One region of the Mesorhizobium sp. B3-1-8 genome, then DNA from elsewhere that is predicted to be linked to it. Evidence: riboswitches for the same ligand, from Rfam matches in the RefSeq annotation. Region 1 holds a riboswitch; each other region holds the start of a gene.
The links. A riboswitch is a leader RNA that binds a small molecule or an ion and turns the genes downstream of it on or off. The one in region 1 is predicted to bind cobalamin.
Positions count from the first base shown of each region.

Region 2: linked by a shared signal. The riboswitch ahead of FJ424_RS17115 (DUF1636 family protein) and the one ahead of FJ424_RS07515 (DUF1636 family protein) in region 1 are both predicted to bind cobalamin.
Region 3: linked by a shared signal. The riboswitch ahead of bluB (5,6-dimethylbenzimidazole synthase) and the one ahead of FJ424_RS07515 (DUF1636 family protein) in region 1 are both predicted to bind cobalamin.

Region 1 is NZ_VFTK01000006.1:43,732-50,948, reverse strand. Features, by position in the region: gene FJ424_RS07525 (ABC transporter substrate-binding protein) at 37-981, opposite strand; gene FJ424_RS07520 (ABC transporter ATP-binding protein) at 1,014-1,802, opposite strand; gene FJ424_RS07515 (DUF1636 family protein) at 1,799-2,182, opposite strand; cobalamin riboswitch at 2,377-2,583, opposite strand; gene FJ424_RS07510 (efflux RND transporter periplasmic adaptor subunit) at 2,917-4,074, shown strand; gene FJ424_RS07505 (FAD-dependent monooxygenase) at 4,071-5,645, shown strand; gene FJ424_RS07500 (efflux RND transporter permease subunit) at 5,764-7,217, shown strand, end outside.
Region 2 is NZ_VFTK01000017.1:32,005-39,221, forward strand. Features, by position in the region: gene FJ424_RS17105 (cobaltochelatase subunit CobN) at 1-2,214, opposite strand, end outside; gene cobW (cobalamin biosynthesis protein CobW) at 2,233-3,270, opposite strand; gene FJ424_RS17115 (DUF1636 family protein) at 3,267-3,698, opposite strand; cobalamin riboswitch at 3,738-3,939, opposite strand; gene FJ424_RS17120 (winged helix-turn-helix domain-containing protein) at 3,969-5,168, opposite strand; gene FJ424_RS17125 (NADH-quinone oxidoreductase subunit A) at 5,500-5,865, shown strand; gene FJ424_RS17130 (NADH-quinone oxidoreductase subunit B) at 5,856-6,437, shown strand; gene FJ424_RS17135 (NADH-quinone oxidoreductase subunit C) at 6,442-7,044, shown strand; gene FJ424_RS17140 (four helix bundle protein) at 7,079-7,217, shown strand, end outside.
Region 3 is NZ_VFTK01000044.1:31,700-38,916, reverse strand. Features, by position in the region: gene ribB (3,4-dihydroxy-2-butanone-4-phosphate synthase) at 95-1,195, shown strand; gene FJ424_RS29365 (MFS transporter) at 1,339-2,559, opposite strand; gene FJ424_RS29360 (TetR/AcrR family transcriptional regulator) at 2,680-3,288, shown strand; gene FJ424_RS29355 (hypothetical protein) at 3,507-4,490, shown strand; gene bluB (5,6-dimethylbenzimidazole synthase) at 4,491-5,222, opposite strand; cobalamin riboswitch at 5,265-5,442, opposite strand; gene FJ424_RS29345 (histone deacetylase family protein) at 5,557-6,483, shown strand; gene FJ424_RS29340 (exodeoxyribonuclease VII small subunit) at 6,487-6,738, shown strand; gene FJ424_RS29335 (DUF2277 domain-containing protein) at 6,784-7,050, shown strand; gene FJ424_RS29330 (pirin family protein) at 7,060-7,217, shown strand, end outside.

The DNA.
Region 1 (7,217 bases):
TCAACGGCAACACTCCGGCTCATCCGTGCGTCAAACCTAAAACGCTTCCGGATGCATGGCCCTGGCGATCTTGCCGATCGCCTCGATATTTGCGGGTCCGGGCGTCAGCTCGGCGTAGCGCAGCGCGACGAAGCGCTCGTTCCTGACAGCGTCGGTCTCCTTCATGGCCGGATGGACTTTAAGGAAATCGAGCAGCTTCCTGTAGCCGCCGCCATCCTGGTAATCGAGCAGGATAAGGAACTGCGGATTGCGCGAGGCGACCGTCTCCCAGTCGGTGTTGCCCCAGCTCGTCTCCATGTCGGCCATGATGTTTTCGCCGCCGGCGGCTGCGATCATGGCGTTGGGAATGGCGAACTTGCCGGCGGTGAAGGGCTTGTCCTCGCCGGAATCGTAGAGGAACACGCGCGTGCCCTTGCGGTCGCCGACCTTGGCGGTGATATCGGCAAGCTCGGCCTTCCAGCCGGCGACCAGCTTTTCGGCCTCCGTCTCCTTGCCGAAGATCTTGCCGAGCTTCTCGACGTCGCCATAGAGCAAGTCCATCGAGGCGACGGGCCGGTTCTTGTCGAGATGGACGCAGCTTTCGGTCAGCACCAGCGTCTTGATGCCGTGCGGGGCGAGCGTGTCGGGCGTGACCTCGCCGCCCGGCTTCATGCCGTAATACCAGCCGGCGAAGAAGAAATCCGGCTGCACGGCGACGAGGTTTTCCAGCGTCGGATATTTTGGCGCCAGCTCCGGGATGGAGCCTTGCTCCGCCTTGAACTCGGGGCCGACCTTGTACCAGCCGGTGATGCCGGTAAGCCCGACGATCGACGGCTGCAGCTTCAGCGCGAAGGCCATCTCGGCCATGTTGAGGTCCTGGATGACGGCGCGTTTTGGCGGTGCATCGAAGGTGAGCGGCTTGCCGCAGCTGTCGACGGTGACCGGGAAGGCGAAGGCGGCCGAGGCGAGAAGCGAGAAGGCAAACGACAAAGGGCGTTTCACGGGATGGTGCTCCTTGTTTGGGTTGGACAGGTTCAGGATGGCGAGGAAGCGCGCGTGGGCAGCTCGAAGACGGTGAGCTCGCGGTCCTCGGTCGGGTGCCGCAGGCGCAGCACGTCGATGCCGAAAACCTCGCGGATATGCGGCTGCGCCAGCGCCTCGCGCGGCGGTGCCAGCGCGTGCAGCCGGGCGTTGCTCATCACCGCGACGTTGGTGGCGAAGGGCGCCACCAAGGCGAGATCGTGCAGCACGGCGACCACGGTCATGCTGAATTCGGCCACCAGTTCGAGCAGTTCTGCGCGGGCGCGCGGGTCAAGGTGGTTGGTCGGCTCGTCGAGGAACAGGATCTTCGGCTCTTGCGCGATGGCACGGGCGAGCTGCGCGCGCTGGCGCTCGCCGCCGGAGAGCGAGCCGATGCTGCGCGCGAGCAGTGGCAAGAGCCCGGTCCGGCGCAGTGCTTCGACGACGATGTCGCGGTCGTCGTGCCGGCGCCTCAGGCCGGCATGCGGGACGCGGCCAAGCTCGACATAGTCGATGAGCGCCAGCCGTGGATCCGGCTGGTCCGTCTGGCCAACGACGGCGATGCTGAGCGCCCGCTCGGCGGCGGTGATCCTGTCCAGCCGGCGCCCGGCCAGGCGAACCTCGCCGTGGCTCGGCGACAACGCCCCGCACAACATGCGCAGCAGAGTCGTCTTGCCGGCGCCGTTCGGGCCGATGATGGCGAGGCGCTCACCCGCCGCCAGCGACAGGCTGACATCCTCGACCAGCGTCCGGCCGTTTGCCATGGCGCCCAGATCGCGGGCTTCAAGCAGGGGCACGCTCACCGGACTTGCTTCCTGGCCTTACCCGCGGCGGGGATGCGCGCCAGTATCTTGCCGGCGAGCCTTGCCGGGCGCTGGCCGGAATTGCACCAGCCGTCGGGCAGCGAGGCATAGAGCCTGGCAAATTCGACCAGCGCTCCGGCGTCGGTGCCCCTGTCGATGGAACCGAAGAGATAGGTGGCTTTGCCTTGCGCCATGAAGGCCACGGTGAGCGGCCGCGCGCAACCCGCCATGCAGTCGATGGTCTCGATGACAAAGGAAGGCGCCGGCTGCAAGGAAAGCCTGGAGCGCAGGTCGACGCACAAACCCTCGCCGGACCTCAGCCCGGTCACGGTATCGCGACACAGCGAACAGACGATGATGTGATGGCTCGAGCGGTTCACCGTTTCACGGAAACGGCGAACCGCTCTATCTCTTTGTTTTGACGCAATACCAGACGGAAAACCGCTACACACTTTTCCTGGAATTGCTCTCGATGCGTCCAACATTCCGTCACTTTCCAAAATGGCGACGGAAGGATGCTGGACGAGCCGGCCGACAAGACCGGTGCCCGCGTCTCCTCCCGGCACACCCCGTCCGGTCAACTCATGTCGATGGCAGGTCTCCTGGCTCGCGGGTCGTTGCGCCATCCGCCTTCCCAGCCTTGCCGGCCAGTGGCGTTTCGGATGGAGCTCGCCGCTCACAGTTGCGGGGGCAGCCACGGGTTCGATCCAGACCGGATCTCACCGTGTTCCCTTTTCACCCCTCGCCTTGCGGCTCGGGGACCATGACGCAGCCATCGTAGGTTGTCCGCGCGCGAGTCGCAACGGTTTCTGCGCGCGTTCATCACCGCGTGAAGCGACCTGCCTGGAGAAATGCATTCGTGGTTCGATTCTCGTTTAGATATGTAATAACGTTACATATCAACGATTGCGTAGCAGTCAATCCCTCCTCGCGCCGTCTCACCCAAACATCGGAAAATTTTCAGAAACCGTTCGGGATTTGCCGGAGCCGAAATCGCAAAAAGATCGGGCTGGCGAAAGACAGGTTGCAACGCCTTGATCCCCTGCCAGCCAACGCAGTTTCCCGGCCGCCGCGTCCTCCCAAGCGCGGCCGCAACCTTGGGCATGGAGACAACATGATTGCCGCACGTTTTCACAACAGTCCTCTTGGGCACAACAAGCCGCTCAGGCGCCGCCTTGTCGCCGGCTCCATCGCCGCGCTCGCTTGCGGTGCCGTGATGGTCTGGCACGGCGCCAGAAGCGAAGCATCGAACGTCGCGCCGGGCACGCCCGAAACCAAGCTGGTCAAGGCAGTTTCGGTCTCGCCGGAACCCGTCGCGGATAACCGCGTCGCTATCGGCGAGATCAAGCCGAGGCTGGAGAGCGATCTCGGTTTTCGCGTTTCCGGCAAGCTCATCCGGCGCACCGCCGAGGTCGGCGCCACGGTGAAGAAGGGCGAGGTGCTCGCCCGGGTCGACGACCAGGATTATCGAAACCGGCTGGCCAGCGCGGAAGCCGATGTGACAGCGGCCGAGGCCGTGCTGGTGGAAGCCAGCGCCGCCGAAGCGCGTATCAGCGCGCTGCTCGCCAAGGGTTTCACGACACGCGCCAACCATGACGCGACGCTAAAGAATCTGCGCTCGGCCGAGGCCAAGCTGAAATCGGCGAACATCGCCTTCGCGATGGCCAAGGACCAGCTCGGTTACACCGAGCTCCGGGCCGAATTCGACGGCATCGTCACCGCCACCGGCGCCGAGGCCGGCCAATCGGTCAATGTTGGGCAGATGGTGGTACGCGTCGCCGATCCGGAGAGCCGCGACGCGGTGTTCTCTATCGCGGAAGCGGCCTTTACCAGCGCCCGGCGCGGTCGAAAGATACCCACCGTCACCGTCTCGCTGCTCAGCAATCCGGCGGTCTCGACCGCCGGCACTGTGCGCGAGATAGCGCCGATGGCCGACGCCGCCACCCGCACCTTCCAGGTGAAGGTTTCGCTCGAGAATGCGCCTGACGAGATGCGCTTCGGCGCAAGTGTCGCCGGCCGCGTCGAGATCGCCGGCGCTCCTGTCGTGCTGCTGCCGGGCAGCGCGCTGTTCGACAAGGAAGGCAAGCCCGCCGTCTGGGTGGTGTCGGCCTCGTCGGCTGTCGAGCTCAAGCCGGTCACCATCGCCCGCTACGAGACTGACCGCGTAGTCGTCAGTGCCGGGCTCACCAAGGGCGACCGGGTCGTCACTGCCGGCGTAAACCGGCTGCGGGAACACGAAAAAGTCCGTATCGTTGAGGGAGAAGGAAAATGACCATGTCAAAGACCAAGGTCCTCATCGCCGGCGCCGGCCCGACCGGGCTGACGCTCGCGCTCTGGTTGACCAAGCTCGGCGTTCCGGTGCGCATCTTCGACAAGGCTGCCGCTCCCGGCGAAACCTCGCGCGCGCTGGCCGTCCAGGCGCGCACGCTGGAATTCCACCGTCAGATCGGCATCGTCGACGACGTGCTTGCAGCGGGCGTGAAGATCGAACAGCTCACCGTGCACACGCCGGCAGGCGTCGCCGCGAGACTCCCGCTCGCCGATTTCGGCCGCGGCATCAGCCCCTATTCCTTCGCCTTCGCGCTGCCGCAGGACATCCACGAGCGCGTGCTGATCACGCATCTGGAGCGCGCCGGCGTCGAGGTGGAGCGCGGCACGGAGCTCATCGCTTTCCAGGACAAGGGCCACGCGGTCATCGCGACGCTGAGCAAGGAAGGCCAGACGGAAACCGTCGTCGCCGACTACCTCGCCGGTTGCGACGGCGCCCACAGCACAGTGCGCCACGGGCTGAATATCGGCTTTCCTGGCGGCGCCTACGAACAGTCCTTCTACGTCGTCGACGTGAAAGGCCGTGGCGACATCACCCGCAACGGCATGGACACGACCATCAGCACCTACGGTTTTGCCATCGTCATGCCGGTCCGGCAGTCGGGTTCGATCCGGCTGATCGGCATCGTGCCGAAGGCGCATGAGGCGGACGAGACGATCAGCTTCGAGGCGATTCGCGCCGACGTCGAGCGCGACACCGGCGTAACGGTCGACGAGGTCAACTGGTTCTCGACCTACCGGGTCCATCATCGCGTTGCCGAGAATTTTCGCGTCGGCCGTGTGTTCCTCTGCGGCGACGCTGGCCACATCCACAGCCCGGCCGGCGGACAGGGGATGAACACCGGCATGGGCGATGCGGTGAACCTTGCCTGGAAGCTCGCTGCCGTCGTCCAGGGCCGCGCCGATCCGCGCCTGCTCGACAGCTATGAGCCGGAGCGCATCGCCTTCGCCCACAGACTGATCGAGAGCACGGACCAGGCGTTCCGCATCGCCACGAGCCGCTCGCGGCTCGTCGGCCTGTTCCGGCGCTATCTGATGCCGAAAATCCTGAACATCGCGCTGCACACGTCATACGGCTCGCGCGCCTTCTTCGGCGTCATCTCGCAGGCGGCGATCCAGTACCGCGCCGGCCCGATCAGCTCGGGCACAGCGGGAAAGATCAGCGGCGGCGACCGCCTGCCCTATGTGCCGATGCCAAGCAGCGACAATTTCGAGCCGCTGCGCTCGCTGGACTGGCAGGTGCATGTCTATGGCGAGGTCAATGCGGAATTCCGGGCCATGCTGGCATCGACCGGCATTCCGGTTCACGGCTTCGCCTGGTCGGAGACCGCCGCGAAAGCCGCCTTGCAGCGCGACGCCGCCTATCTGGTGAGGCCGGACGGGCATGTCGCGCTCGCCTCGCCGGTGCAGGAGGCGGCGAGCTTCCAGCGCTACCTCGCCGGCCTCGCCATCAAACCAAGGACGGCCGAGCGGGCGCCATACCGTGTACCGGGCACCATGCACAGCCTGGCCTGACTTGCCGCGGCGCCCGCCAAATGGCGGGCGCTGACCGGACCCAAACCATCACTTGTTTTCGCCAGCCGGCAGAAGCCGGCGGAACGCGCCTTCGCGCGCGCTGAAAGGGCTTTGCATCATGACCAGCTTCAATCTTTCCGAATGGGCGCTGCGCCACCGCAGCTTCATCGTCTACCTGATGATCGCGGCCGCACTCGCCGGCCTCTACGCCTATCGCGGTCTCGGCCGCGAGGAGGACCCGCCCTTCATCATCAAGACCATGGTGGTGAAGACGATGTGGCCAGGCGCCAGCACCAGCGACACGGTCGAACAGATCACCGACCGCATCGAGAAGAAGCTCGAGGAACTGCCCGATCTCGACTACGTCAAGAGCTACACCAAGCCGGGCGAATCCATCGTCTTCGTCAACCTGAAGGACACTGTTGCCGGCGACGAGGTGCAGCCGCTCTGGTACCAGGTGCGCAAGAAGCTAGACGACATCAAGCCGACGCTGCCGTCAGGGGTGCAAGGCCCGTTCTTCAACGACGAGTTCGGCGACACCTATTCGCTGATCTACGCGCTCACCTCCGACAGCCTCAGCCATCGCGAGCTGAAGGATATGGCGACCAGCCTGCGCGCCGGGCTGCTCACGGTGAAGGACGTCGCCAAGGTCGACCTGATCGGCCAGCAGGACGAGAAGATCTATCTCGAATTCTCGACCCAGAAGGTGGCGGCGCTCGGCCTCGACGTCGGCACGCTGACGCAGGCGTTGCAGGCGCAGAACGCGCTGACGCCGAGCGGCACGGTCGACGCCGGTCCCGAGCGCATCGCCATCCGCGTGTCCGGTTCCTTCACGTCGGAAGAGAGCCTGAAGGCGATCAACTTCTACGCCAACGGCCATTACTTCCGGTTGGGCGACGTCGCCGAGGTCAAGCGCGCCGATTCCGACCCGCCGCAGCCGATGTTCCGCTTCAACGGCAAGCCAGCGGTCGGCATCGCCGTCTCGATGACGGCAGGCGGCGACGCGCTGGCATTGGGCGAAAACGTCAAGGAGAAGATGCATGAGATGGAGGCCGAGCTGCCGCTCGGCGCCGAGCTCGGCATGGTCGCGGACCAGTCGCATGTCGTGGAAGAATCCGTCGGCGAATTCACCAAGAGCCTCGGCGAAGCGATCGCCATCGTGCTTGCCGTGTCACTGCTGGCGCTTGGCTGGCGCCCCGGCGTCGTCGTGGCGGTTGCCATCCCGCTGGTGCTGGCGATCACCTTCGTCACCATGCAGTATTTCGGCATATCGCTGCAGCGTATCTCGCTCGGCGCGCTGATCATCGCGCTCGGCCTGCTGGTCGACGATGCGATGATCGCGGTCGAGATGATGATCGCCCGCATGGAGGAAGGCTACGATAAGATCTCGGCCGCCACCTATGCCTATACCTCGACTGCCTTCCCGATGCTGACCGGCACGGTGGTGACGATCGCCGGCTTCGTGCCGGTCGGCTTCGCCAAGAGCGGCGCCGGCGAATACTGCTTCTCGCTGTTTGCGGTCGTCGCCATCGCGCTCGTCGTCTCCTGGGTCGTCGCGGTGCTGTTCACGCC
Region 2 (7,217 bases), on a different contig from region 1:
CTTCTGTTGGACCTCGTCGAGGCCTGCGCCGGTCAGCGGCGGCGGCAGATGGCCAAGCGTGACGGCCGAAATGCGGCGCTTGGCCTGCGCGGCCTCGCCGGGATTGGAGACGATGAAGGGATAGATGACCGGCAACGATCCAGTGACGATCTCGGGGAAGCAGGTGTCGGATAGCGCCACCGTCTTGCCTGGCAGCCATTCCAGCGTGCCATGCGCGCCGACATGGATGATGGCATGCGCGCCGAGCGATTTTTGCAGCCAGAGGCCGAAGGCGATCAACTCGTGGCGCGGGGGAAGCGTCGGGTCGTGGTAATCGGCGCGGCGGTCGGCCGAGCGGCCGCGGTCGGGGGCCAGCGCCACGGTGACGTTGCCGAAGGTGGCGGCGCGGAAGGGGAAGGTTGCCGAGGTCGGCGCTTGAACACCCCCCTCTGTCCTGCCGGACATCTCCCCCGCAGGGGGGGAGATTGATCTGTCGCCACCGCTTTCGCCAATTGTCGGAGTTGCAGGAATGGCGCCTTCGGCGGAACTGCCGATCTCCCCCCTTGCGGGGGAGATGTCCGGCAGGACAGAGGGGGGTGCCTCGCGCGAACCTATCTGGTCCTGTGCCATGCCCCACGCCGCCTCAACCAGAGCTCGTGCTGCCTCCGGCAATTCGGCTGAAAAGGCAATGTAATCCGTCAAGGCAAGGCCGCGCCCACCCACCTCCAGCGCATCCAGCAGCTCCCGCGGCGATTGCGGAATCCCGTCAACCGCATAGCCCTGTTCCTTCAGGTCACGCAGCATGGCGAGCACGCTTGACGGCACATCAAGCCCGACGGCATAGCCGGTCCGCCCAGGCGCGCTCGGATAATCGGGGATCAGGATCGCCAGCTTGCGCTCGGCCCGCTCGGTCCGCTGCAGGCGGATAAAGGCAGCGATCCGCTTGGCGACCTGCGCGACACGGTCCGCTTCGGGCCGGTTGGCGAAGGCGCGGAAGGCGAGCGCCGGGTCGGTTTCGACCTCGCCCTTGAACGAGATGGCGCCGGCAAGGATACGGCCGTCGAGCTCGGGCAGCACGACATGCATGGCGAGATCGGCGGGCGCAAGGCCGCGCTGATTCTTTTCCCAGACCTCGCGTCTCGTTGTGGCGACGATGACCTGGAACACCGGCACGCCGGCGCGGTCGAACAGGGTCTCGGCGCCGGGTTCGGCGCCGGAGGCGAAGGCGGTGGCGGTGACGATGGCGGCGGGATTCAGCGAGGCGATCGCGTTTTCGACGAAGGCGAGAGACGCCGGGTCCTTGAGGCTGGAAACGAAGATCGGCACAGGGGCCATGCCTTGCGAATGTAACGCCTCGGCCAACGCGTCGATCGGCGCGATGTCTGCGGCAAGCAGCATGGAACGGTAGAAGAGGATGGGGACGACTGCGAAATTGTCGACGCCGAGTTCCGTCACACCCCCCTCTGTCCTGCCGGACATCTCCCCCGCAAGGGGGGAGATTGCTCTGTGGTCGACGGTTTCGCCAACTGTAGATGTTTCAGCTAGCTCGATATTTGACGAAGCAGAGATAGAGCCGGCTTGGGTGACGGCTGATCTCCCCCCTTGCGGGGGAGATGTCCGGCAGGACAGAGGGGGGTGCGAAGGAATGCCGACCCTTGAAACGTTCGACTTCTCGACGACACCAACTCCCGGCCGATAGTACCCCGCCTTCGGCACACTGACCGCATCAACCACGGCCGCCTCAGCCCCAGCAAGCCTTGCCAGCCTTTGCACCAGCGCCGCCATATTGGCCGGCCCGCCTTCGCGGAAATAGCCGAGCAGGGCGTCGAGCTCGGCGCGCGGCAGGGTCGAGCCTTCGATCAGCCGCTGGTCCTCGTCATGGCTTTCACCGGGCAGCAGCGCCAGCTTGATGCCGCGCTCGCGCGCGACCGCAGCGAGCTGGTCGCAGCCGTAACGCCACCACTCATAGCCGCCGAGGATGCGCACCAGGACGACCTTGGCGTGGCGGGCGACGCTGTCGATCCAAAGATCCACCGACATCGGGTGGCGAAGGTCGCGCAGCGCCGCCAGCCGCATCGCGGGCAGCCGCGCGGCATCGGCCTTCCAGGCGGCGGCCAGACCGGCGAGGTCGCTGTCGGTGAAGGACAGGGCCACCACATCCGCAGGCGTCTGCCTGAGGTCGATCGGCTCGGCGAGATCGTCGAGCGAAGCGGATGTCGTGGTGAGGATATGCATCGCTTTTTGGTCTTAGCCTCAGCCGGCGAGGATACGCTCGATCGCCGGACGGTTCAGCCCCTTGAGGCCGATGACGACGAGCCGCGAGCGGCGGTCGTCCTCGGCCGTCCAGGCGCGGTCGTAATAGTGGTTAACGCGCGGGCCGACAGCCTGCAGCAGAAGCCGCATCGGCTTGCCGCCGACTTCGACGAAACCCTTGACGCGCAGCACGTTTTCCTGCTCGGCGGCAACGGCGACGCGCTTGGCCAACTCGTCGGGATTGGCGATCGACGGGATGTCGATGACGAAGGAATCGAAATCGTCATGCTCGTGGTCGAGCTCGTCGTCGTGATGGGTCTTGCGGTTCTCGATGTCGTCCTCCACCGCAAGGCCGAGGCCGAGCAGCACGGACGGATCGACCTTGCCCTGCGCTGTCGGCACGATCTTGACGGCACGCGCGACATGCTCGCCGATGACGGCGTTGGCGCGGGCGGAGCCCGCTGCATCCATCAGGTCGCTCTTCGACAGGATGATCAGGTCGGCGCAGGCGATCTGGTCCTCGAATACCTCTTCGACCGGATCGTCATGGTCGAGGGAATCGTCAGCCGCGCGCTGCGCCTGCAGGGCATCCATATCGGAAGCGACGCGGCCATCGGCCAGCGCCGGGCCGTCGACCACGGCGATGACGCCGTCGACCGTCACGCGGCTCTTCACGCTCGGCCACTGGAATGCCTGCACCAGCGGCTTCGGCAGAGCGAGGCCCGAGGTCTCGATCAGGATGTGGTCGACCTTGGGATTGAGCGACAGGATCTGATCGAGCGCCGGCACGAAATCGTCGGCGACGGTGCAGCAGATGCAGCCATTGGCCAACTCGACGATGTTTTCTTCCGGGCAGGCGTCGACGCCGCAACCCTTCAGGATCTCGCCGTCGATGCCGACATCGCCGAACTCGTTGACGATGATCGCCAGCCGCTTGCCCTTGGCGTTCTCGAGCAGGTTGCGGATCAGCGTCGTCTTGCCGGCGCCGAGGAAGCCGGTGACGACGGTGCAGGGCACGCGGGAAACGGATGCGTTCATGGTCGGTCCTTCAACATGTCGAGGGGAGGGATGCGGGCAACGAGGCCGCGCTTGAGGGAATCGGGCCGGCCGCGCCAGGGGATGAGGCCGTCGGTCGAGGTGGCGAAGATCTTTGCGCCGGCGACGAGGTCGGCGCCGCTGGTCGTGTCCAGATCGCCGAAAACGTAGCTCCAGCAGCCGTCGCGCAGCAGCGCGGCGCTCAGCCGGCGCTTGCAGTTGCCGAGGCATTCGACGGTACGGATCTTGATCTTTTCGCCGGAAGCAGCCCGGCGCGTGTCTTCGGCAAGCAGCGCACCGGCGCGCGGATGGGCGTCCGAGCCGGTCTCGTCGCGGCAGGATGAGCAGACGATGACGGTCACGCCGGCCAAAGCATCGGGCTCGGACGGAACGTCCGCACTGTTTGCCGGGAAACTGCCGTTGCGATCCAAAACCATGCTCCTTGCCCGGAAAACCCGCCGGGCATTCGGATACTTAAAGTCTCAGACGGCAGGTCTCCTGGCTCGCGGGTCGTCGCCCTGAATGCCGCCTTCCCGGGAAATCCCAGTGGTTTTCGGCAGAGGCTCGTCGCTTACAGTTGCGGGGACAGCCGCGGATTTGGGTGTTGGCCCGCACCGCATTCCCTCTTGGCTCCTCCCTTGCCGGGAGAAGACCGTCTGGTCAGGATTTAGGCTTACGGCTAGGTCCCTGTCAACGCGCAGCTACGACACCGCGATGTCGGCCAGCGCCGGGCCGAGGTCGCCGGCCGGCATGACTTCGATCGCCTCCAGGCCGAGCCAGCCCTGCATCTGCTTCAGCTCGTCGAAGAGCCGGGCGGCGGTTTCGGCGGGAGCGCCTGCTTCGGCGTAAGCGGCATGGACGCGCAAGACGCTGGCCGGGCGGTCGGCCCGGAGATCGACGCGAGCAACGATCCGGTCGCCGAGCAGGAAGGGCAGCACGTAATAGCCGTATTGGCGCTTTTCCGCCGGCGTGTAGATCTCGATGCGGTAGCGGAAATCGAAGAGTTTTTCCGTCCTGGTGCGTTCGAAGACGACGGGATCGAAGGGGGCGAGCAGGGCGCGCGCCTCTATCCGGCGCGGGAAACGGGCGTCCTTGTGGAGATAGGCAGTCTTGTCCCAGCCTTCGACCTTCACCGGCAGCAACTCGCCGGCATCGACCAGGTCCTCGATGCGATCCTTCGTGTCGCCCGGCGCGAGACGAAAATAGTCGCGCAGGTCGCCATAGGTGGCGATGCCGTGGGCACGGGCGGAAATGCGCAGCAATTCGCGATGCGCGTCCTCGACCGAGGGTTCGGGAAGGTCGAGCACCGCCTGCGGCAAAACGCGCTCGGGCAGGTCATAATAGCGTTCGAAGCCGCGGCGGTAAGCGGTGGTGATGCGTCCGGCCCAGAACAGCCATTCGAACGCGTGTTTGGCCTCGCTCCAGCCCCACCAGCCGCCATTGCCCTTGTGGCCTTCGATATCGGAGGCGGCGATCGGACCGCGATCGGCGACCTCTCTATATATCTCGTCGATCGTTTCCTTGCGTTCACGGCCCCATTTCGCCAGGCCGAGATATATCTCGTCGCCCTGCTCGGCGCGCTGCATGCGCCAGCGCATCAAAGGATAGGTCTCGACGGGCAGGAACGACGCCTCATGCGCCCAGTATTCGAACACGGCGCGCTTGCGAGTGACCGCGGCATTATCGAGCAGCGTAAGCGGGTAGGGGCCGAGGCGCGAATAGAGCGGCATATAGTGCGCGCGCACCACCGCGCTCACGGAATCGATCTGCAGAAGGCCGGTTCGCGAAAGCACCCGGGCGAGGTGCCGGCGATCCGGAACTCCTGCAGGGCGAGGGTCGTTGAACCCTTGCGCGCCCAGCGCGATGCGCCTCGCCATGGCCAGCGAAATCTTGTCCTTCATCAGGTGTACTTGCCCCGATCGTCGTTGGATCTTCAGCCGTGATTCCGGCCATGCTAGCAGGCAAATGGCGGGAGATATGTCAGGAGAGAAAAGTGGAGTAAAAAGTGAAGGAAATCAAACAGGAGCGGATCGGACCAGTTTCTTCCGATAAGCCGTCCAGGGCCGCGATTTGAACAAGGTTTGACTTGCGTCACCGAAACCGCTGCGCTAACCCTCGCCGCGTTGCAGCATGGGCCCCTTAAACGGTTCAGCGGTTAATCTGTCACGCTTCCGCATTAGAGTTCGTTGCTGTAATCAAAGTGAACTGCCCCCGCCGAAGGAAAGTCGCCGCATGAGCGCACTCCTAAGTTCGTACCTGCCTATCGTGCTGTTCATCGCCGTGGCGATGATCGTCGGTCTGGCGCTCATCGTTGCTCCGTTCCTTGTGGCCTACCGCAATCCCGATCCGGAAAAGCTTTCCGCCTATGAATGCGGGTTCAATTCGTTCGACGATGCCCGCATGAAGTTCGACATCCGCTTCTACCTGGTGTCGATCCTGTTCATCATCTTCGATCTCGAGGTCGCCTTCCTGTTCCCGTGGGCGGTGTCCTTCTCGAAGCTCGGCATGCTCGGCTTCTGGTCGATGATGGTGTTCCTGGCGGTGCTGACCATCGGCTTTGCCTATGAATGGAAAAAAGGAGCGCTGGAATGGGATTGAACGATAGTTCAGGCACCCTCGTCGCGCCGAAGCCCAAGGGCATCATCGACCCCAACACCGGCAGGCCGGTGGGGGAGGACGATCCCTTCTTCCTCGAAATCAACAATGAGCTGGCCGACAAGGGTTTTCTCGTCACCTCGACCGAGGCGCTGATCACCTGGGCGCGCAGCGGCTCGCTGATGTTCATGACCTTCGGCCTCGCCTGCTGCGCGGTCGAGATGATCCACACCTCGATGCCGCGCTATGACTCGGAGCGTTTCGGCGTCGCGCCGCGCGCGTCGCCACGCCAGTCCGACATTATGATCGTCGCCGGCACGCTGACCAACAAGATGGCGCCGGCGCTGCGCAAGGTCTACGACCAGATGCCGGAGCCGCGCTACGTCATCTCGATGGGCTCCTGCGCCAATGGCGGCGGCTACTACCACTATTCCTATTCGGTGGTGCGCGGCTGCGACCGCGTCGTGCCGGTCGACATTTATGTGCCCGGCTGCCCGCCGAGCGCGGAAGCGCTGCTCTACGGCATTCTCCTTCTGCAGAAGAAGATCCGCCGCACCGGCACGATCGAACGGTGAGCCGATGACCCTGGCGTTGAACGAACTCTCCACCTATCTCGGCGAGAAGCTCTCCGGCCGCATCGGCGAAGCCGTGCTTGCCTATGGTGAGCTGACGGTTTCGGTTGAACCGGGCAACCTGATCGAGGTCGCGACCTTCCTGCGCGATGATCCGCGCTGCCAGTTCATCTCGATCATCGATGTCTGCGGAGCGGACTACCCGTCGCGCGCCAGGCGCTTCGACGTCGTCTATCACCTATTGTCGCCGAAGCAGAATGTCCGCATCAGGCTCAAGGTCCAGGCCGACGAGGAGACGCTGGTGCCGTCGCTGACCGGCGTCTATCCAGGCGCCGACTGGTTCGAGCGCGAGACCTATGACCTTTACGGCGTGCTGTTCTCAGGCCATCCGGACCTGCGCCGCATACTCACCGACTATGGTTTCGAGGGCCATCCGCTGCGCAAGGATTTCCCGCTGACCGGTTTCGTCGAGGTTCGCTACGACGACGAGGCCAAGCGGGTTATCTACGAGCCGGTGGAATTGAAGCAGGAATTCAGAAACTTCGACTTCTTGAGCCCGTGGGAAGGAACGGATTACGTCCTTCCCGGGGATGAGAAGGCGAAACAGTGAGTGGGGAAGTAGTGAGTAGTCAGTAGGGAAGGAATTGGGAAAAAAGATCGAATCTTATCGCGACTTGGTGGTGTGGCAATCGGCGATGGTCCTTGCCGAGGATTGTTACCGCGTCACCAAAGGTTTTCCGAGAGACGAGATCTATGGAATGACCTCCCAGATGCGCCGCTCGG
Region 3 (7,217 bases), on a different contig from region 1:
AACGCTGCCGCCCGCAGGTCGCCAAACTTTTTCCTTTCCCCTACTCCCTTACTGCCCTATTCCCCTACTCCCTTGCGAGCGAAGCGAGCGCGCCATGCCATACGACCAGAAGAAGATCGTCGAAGCGATCCGCGCCTTCGAGCGCGGCGAGATCGTCGTCGTCATGGACGATGACGGGCGCGAGAACGAGGGCGATCTGATCGTCGCCGCCGTCCACTGCACGCCGGAGAAGATGGCCTTCATCGTCCGCAACACCTCCGGCATTGTCTGCACGCCGATGCTGCGTGACGATGCCAGGCGGCTGAACCTCGCGCCGATGGTGGCGGACAACGACTCCGCCCACACCACCGCATTCACGGTCAGCGTCGATTTCAAGCACGGCACCACGACCGGCATTTCCGCCGACGACCGCACGCTCACCGTGCGCAACCTTGCCAACGGCAATGTCGGCCCGTCCGATTTCGTGCGTCCCGGCCACATCTTCCCGCTGATCGCGCGCGAAGGCGGTGTCTTGATGCGCTCCGGCCACACCGAGGCCGCGGTCGACCTCTGCAAGCTTGCCGGCCTGCCCCTGGTCGGTGTCATCTCCGAACTGGTCAACGACGACGGCACGGTCAAGCGCGGCCCTGAAGTGCAGGCCTTCGCGGAACAGCATGGCCTGAAGCAGGTCTCGGTCGCAGACCTCATCGCCTACCGCCAGCGCAAGGAAACGCTGGTCGAGCGCGTCGCCTGCTCCGACATCGACACGCCCGGCGGCAAGGCGCAGGTCTTCACCTACACGCTGCCCTGGGATTCCATGCACCATGTCGCGGTCGTCTTCGGCGATATCCGTGACGGCGAGGACGTGCCGGTGCGCCTGCATTCGGAAGATGTCGTCACCGACGTCTTCGGCACCAGCCATCGCCTCGACGGCATCATGAAGGCGATGGGCGAGCGCAGGCGCGGCGTCATCGTCTATCTGCGCGAAGGCTCGGTCGGCGTCGCCCACCAGGAGCGCAAGCGGCCCGCGAGTGGCGAGCGCGAGGACCATGAGGAAGCCCGCCGCCGCGAGAACGAATGGCGCGAGATCGGCCTCGGCGCCCAGATCCTCAAGGATCTCGGCATCTCCTCGATCAACCTGATCGCCTCGCGCGAGCGTCACTATGTCGGCCTCGAAGGCTTTGGCATCCATATCGCCAAGACCGAGATTCTTTAGGCTGCCGGGGCGCCGAAGGTCCTGGCGGCAGCCCGCCGGCGTTGCTGATTGACCGAAGCCTCCGCGACGGAGGCGATTGGCCGTCGCGTAGGTCTTGGCTAACTTCCAACGTCTGCGATGATGATCGGACGGCCGAATAATCGTCACTCCGCAGGCACCGCCGCTTCGCCCCTGTCCGCATCGCAATCGCCCGTCGCCAGCCGGCACTGCCCGGCAAGCACGGTGGCCAGCGCGATCGCCCCGGCCGCCACCGACACCCAGAACCCGTTCTGCGGACCGAAATTGTCGACCATCCAGCCGGCGGCGAAGGAGCCCAGCGCCATGCCGATGCCGATGCCGGTGGTCACCCAGGTGACGCCTTCGGTGAGCATTGCCGGCGGCACATGGCGCTCGATCAGGCCGAAGGCTGTGATGAAGGTCGGCGAGATCGCGACGCCGCTGACGAAGACCGCCAGCGCCAGCGTCGGCACCGTGTCGGCGAAAAGCAATGGCAGGGTGGTGAGCGCGATCACCGTGACCGCGACCGCGAGTTGCCGCTGCAGCGGCGCCTTCAGGCTGAGCGCGCCGACGATGATGCCGAGCACGAAGGATCCAAGCGCATAGACGCCGATGACGAGGCTTGCAGCCTCGGGCTGGCCGAGCGCCTTGGTGATGGCGACGGTGGTGACTTCCGTGGTGGCGAAGGTCGCGCCGACGAAGATCAGCGCGAAGGTGATGATCTGCACCGGCCGCAGGCGGATCGCCGAACCGGCCGCGCCATGTTCCGCCGGACGTACCGGTGGCTCGGACGAGCGCTGCAGCAGGAATGCCGCCGAACCGAGCGCGAGCAGCAACGTGCTGACCACCATGCCGGCTTCGGGAAACAGCGCCGCGCTCAAGCCCACTGACAGCGAGGCTCCGGCGACATAAACCAATTCGTCCGCAGCCGATTCGAACGCGAAGGCGGTGCTCAACTCGGGACGATCGCGAAAAATCTCGGTCCAGCGAGCCCTGACCAGCGCCGGGATGTTGGGCATGGCGGCGGCAAGCAGCGCCGACCCGAACAGGGTCCAGGCCGGCCAGTGCTGGTTGGCCGCCACGATCAATGTCGTGAAGGCAAGCACCGAGACCAGCGTGGTCGGCAGGGCAATCGCGCTTTGGCCAAGCTGATCCACCCATCGCGAGATCTGCGGTGACAAAACAGCATTCACAAGGGCGTAGGTCGCGGAGACCGCCCCGGCCAGCCAATATTCGCCATGCGTCTGCGAGAGCATCGCCACGATGCCGATCGGCGCCATGGCGATCGGCAGCCGCGCGATGAAGGCGGCCGCGGCAAAGCCTTTCGTGCCGGGAGCCCGAAAGATGTCCGCATAGGGGTTTCGCATGATCCTGCTCCTCGACAAGGTTGCATACTAAAACTACATGCGCTGCGTATGAATGTGAGATAGTTCATACGCTGCGTATGTCAATTGGCATACGAGGCGTATGTGAGTAGGGCCAGAGCCATGCACAGACCGCGCAAGGAGATGATCGCCGAAACGCGCGCCAAGCTGATCGCGGCCGCCCGCCACGCCTTCGGCACGGTCGGCTACGCCGAGGCTTCGATGGATGATTTCACCGCGTCGGCCGGCCTGACGCGCGGCGCGCTCTATCACCATTTCGGCGACAAGAAGGGGCTGCTGCAGGCGGTGATCGCCGAGATCGACGGCGAAATGGCCGTGCGGGTGAACGAGGTGGCTTCGATGGCGCCGACCCGCTGGCAGCATTTCGTCGATGAATGCACCAGCTATATCGAAATGGCGCTGGAGCCGGAAATCCAGCGCATCATGTTCCGCGACGGTCCGGCGGTGCTCGGCGACCCGGCGCAGTGGCCGAATGCCAGCGCTTGCATCGCCTCGATGACCGACCATCTGACGAAGCTGCAGGACGAGGGGGTGGTCGTTCCAGAGCTTGATCCCGAGACGACCTCACGGCTGATCAATGGCGCCAGCAGCCAGGCCGCGCAGCGCATCGCCAATTCGAAGGATCCCGAAGCGACGTCTAAGAAGGCGATCGCGGCATTCAAGCAACTGCTCGAAGGCTTGCGCAAGACGGTTGACGGCACGCTTGGGTAACCAAGCCACCGGGTTGTGCACCGCTTTCCGGCCGACGCAACCCCGCCGCGATTGACAATCAATGGGGCGAGCGCATCCTCCACCGCCAACTCTTACAGCGCCGCGCGTTCTTTGAACGCGCAAAGGACGCTGTAAAAACTTTGATTCAGCGCATGACCCTTCTCCGAAAATCCATTCCGATTTTCGGGATCATGCGCGGGGGTGTGGAGAGTCGGGGCATGTGGGACTTCAGCATCGCCAGGTCGGTGTCCATCATGATGCGGACATGGCCGTTCATCGTCTTTCGCATGATCGTCTATTTCGGCATCACGGTCGCCTACATCATGGCGACTGGGACGGGGGCCAGCGTCGGCTACGGCGTCGGCCACATCTCGACCGATCCCGACGGGCCGATGTCCTTCGCGTTGTGGGGCGGCGTGGTCGGCTTCGGCGTCGTGTCGATCGCCGTCTACTGGATCCGCGAATACATCCTCTACGTGCTGAAGGCGGGCCATATCGCCGTCATGGTGCATCTGATCGACGGCCACGATGTCCCTGACGGCCAGAACCAGATCGCCTATGCCAAGGAAGTGGTCACCCAGCGTTTCGCCGAGGCCAACATCCTTTTCGTCGTCGACCAACTGGTCAAGGGCGCCATCCGCGCCATCACCGGCCTGATCGGCGGGATAGCCGCCTTCCTGCCGATCCCGGGCCTGAGCGGCATCGTCAGCTTCATCAACACCGTCATCCGTATCTCGCTGACCTATGTCGACGAGATCATCCTCGGCTACAACATCCGCATCAATTCGAACTTGCCCTTCGAGACGGCCAGGCAAGGTGTCGTCCTCTACGCCCAGAACGGCAAGCACATGGTCAAGAACGCCGTCTGGCTGGCGGCGATCATGTGGGGCGTGTCCTTCGTCATCTTCCTGTTGATGCTGGCGCCCGCGGCCGCGATCCTCTGGGTCATGCCGGGTCAGCTTGCCGGCTGGGCTTTCGTGCTGGCCATCGTCTTTGCCTGGGCCTTCAAGGCGGCCTTCATCGAGCCCTTCGCCATTGCCTCGCTGATGCAGGTTTATTTCGAAGCCATCGAGGGCCAGGTGCCCAATCCCGAATGGGACCACCGGCTGGCCGAGGCCTCATCCAAGTTCAGGGAACTGCGCGACAAGGCGCTGGGCTCCTTCGGCGGCGGCTCGCGCTGGGAGACTCCGAGAGCCGCCTGATCATGGCTTTGATGGGCCGCCAAGCCTTGCGATCGCCGATTTGAGCGGCGCCTCGCCGGCGCCGCGGAAAGTCTCGCTCATCACAAGCTCCGGCAGCGGCAGGCGCTTGCCCCAGCCATGCGCCTCGAGATCGGGCTTCGGCGCGAAGGCAGAGACGCGGCCGACGCAGAGATAGGCGATCGGCGTCACATGTTCCGGGATCGACAAGAGCTGCTTCAGCGCTTCCGTCTCGATGATGCTGACCCAGCCGACGCCGACACCCTCGGCCCGCGCCGCCAGCCAGAAATTCTGCACCGCGCAGACGGTGCTGTAGAGGTCCATCTCCGGATTGTGCCAGCGCCCGAGCGGCGAATCCTTCGACCGCTGCCGGTCGCAGGTGATGCACAGATTGAGCGCGCTTTCGCAGATGCCCTCGAGCTTAAGCTTGCGGTATAGCGCCTGCCGTTCCGCCTCGATCGCCGGCAGCTCCTGCTCGCGCGCGGCGAGGAACAGGTCGCGCACCTGCCGACGCCTGCCTGGATCGCGGATGACGATGAAATTCCACGGCTGCATATAGCCGACCGAGGGCGCATGATGCGCGGCGGTGATGAGCCGCGCCAACACGCTGTCATCGAGATCGTCGGGGACAAAATGGCTGCGCACGTCACGCCTGGTGAACATCGCCCGATAGACCGCGTCGCGCGCCAATTGGTCAAAGTCGTCGCCGCCCGCGGCGATCGCTGCTGCCGTCATCGCTTTTCCCCTTGCGACAAGCAGTTTCCCGCCTGACCAAGCGGAAAACCATGTCTGCCGGGCCGGTCTTCTGGCTCGGGATCCTCCCGCATCCGGCGCCTTCCCGTCATCGACAGTGGCTTTGCCGGCGCGGTCCCCCTCACAGCGTTGGGCACGCCACGGAGTTCAACCGTGTTCCCGATTCTCCCGCGTCGCGGGCACCAGGCAGCGAAGAACCTTACCGCGAAGCTTGCGCCGCGCCAATGGCGCCAGCGACACGGACTGGCGCAATTTTCCCCAGCCATTCGGCTTTCAAACATGGTCATCCGCGCCGCCGGTGCCTAGATTAGGCGCCATGGCCACCCGTCTCTACACGCACCCGATCTTTCTGGAACACCTCACGCCGCCCGGCCATCCCGAGCGGCCTGACCGCCTGCGCGCCATCGAACGCGTGCTCGACGACGAGGCTTTTTCGGCGCTCGACCGCGTCAAGGCGCCCGAAGGCGACGAGAAAACGATCCTCTATGCGCATCCCGAGGATTTCGTCGAGCGCGTGCGCGCGGCGATCCCTGAGAGCGGCATCGTCTCGATCGACGCCGATACCAGCGCCAGCCCGAAAAGCTGGCAGGCCGTGGTGACGGCGATCGGCGGCGCCAACGCGGCGGTGGACGACGTCTTCGAGGGCCGCGCCGCCAACGTCTTCGTCGCCGCCCGTCCGCCGGGTCACCACGCCGAAAAGACCACCGCGATGGGCTTCTGCCTGTTCAACACGGCCGCGATCGCCGCCCGCTACGCGCAGAAGAAGCATCAGGCCGAGCGCGTCGCCATCGTCGACTGGGACGTCCACCACGGCAACGGCACACAGGACATTTTTTGGGACGACCCATCGGTTCTCTATTGCTCGACGCACCAGATGCCGCTTTATCCCGGTACCGGAGCGAAAAGCGAAACCGGCGCCGGCAACATCGTCAACGCGCCGCTCGCGCCGCAGACCGGCAGCGACCTGTTCCGCGACGCCTTCCTGTCGCGTGTGCTGCCGTCCATCGATGCGTTCGCGCCGGACCTGATCATCATTTCAGCCGGCTTCGACGCGCACCATCGTGATCCGCTGGCCGAGATCAACCTGACCGAGGACGATTTCGACTGGGCGACCGGGCAATTGATGGAGCTCGCCGGCCGCCACAGCGGCAATAGGCTCGTCAGCCTGCTGGAAGGCGGCTACGATCTGCAGGGACTGGCATTTTCAGTCGCCGCCCATGTCGGGCGGCTGATGAAGGGATAGAGCATGGCAGTGGAAGGCAATGAGGACGTCAAGGCGATGAGCTTCGAACAGGCGCTCGACGCGCTTGAGAAGATCGTCGATGATCTTGAGCGCGGCGACGTCCCGCTCGACCAGTCGATCAAGATCTACGAGCGCGGCGAGGCGCTGAAGGCGCATTGCGACCGGCTGCTGAAAGCGGCCGAGGACAAGGTCGAGAAGATCAGGCTGTCGCGCGACGGCAAACCGGTAGGAACGGAGCCGTTGGACGCAGAGTAATTTGGACGACGGTGAGGCAGACAAAGCAGGTAAGGAGTTCAAGCTATGTGCCGCAACATCAAGACCCTGGCCAATTTCGAGCCGCCGGCGACCAATGACGAAGTGCATGACGCAGCGCTGCAATTCGTGCGCAAACTGAGCGGCTCGACCAAGCCCTCCAAGCGCAACGAGCATGCCTTCCACCATGCGGTCGAGGCGATCACAGCTGTCGCGCGCGAATTGATCGATTCGCTCGAAACCAACCAGGAACCGCGCAATCGCGAGGAAGAAGCTGCCAAGGCGAAGGCCAGGTCGGCGCTGCGTTTCGCCTGAGGATCCGACATGAGCTTCTTTCCGGGAAACGATCCTGAACCGGGCGATGCCTTCGCCTGCGACCAGATCGAACTGATGGTCGTCCCCAACGCCAAGGACATTGGCGGCTTCGAGGTGCGCCGCGCCTTGCCGACGGCAAAACGCCGTCTGGTCGGGCCGTTCATCTT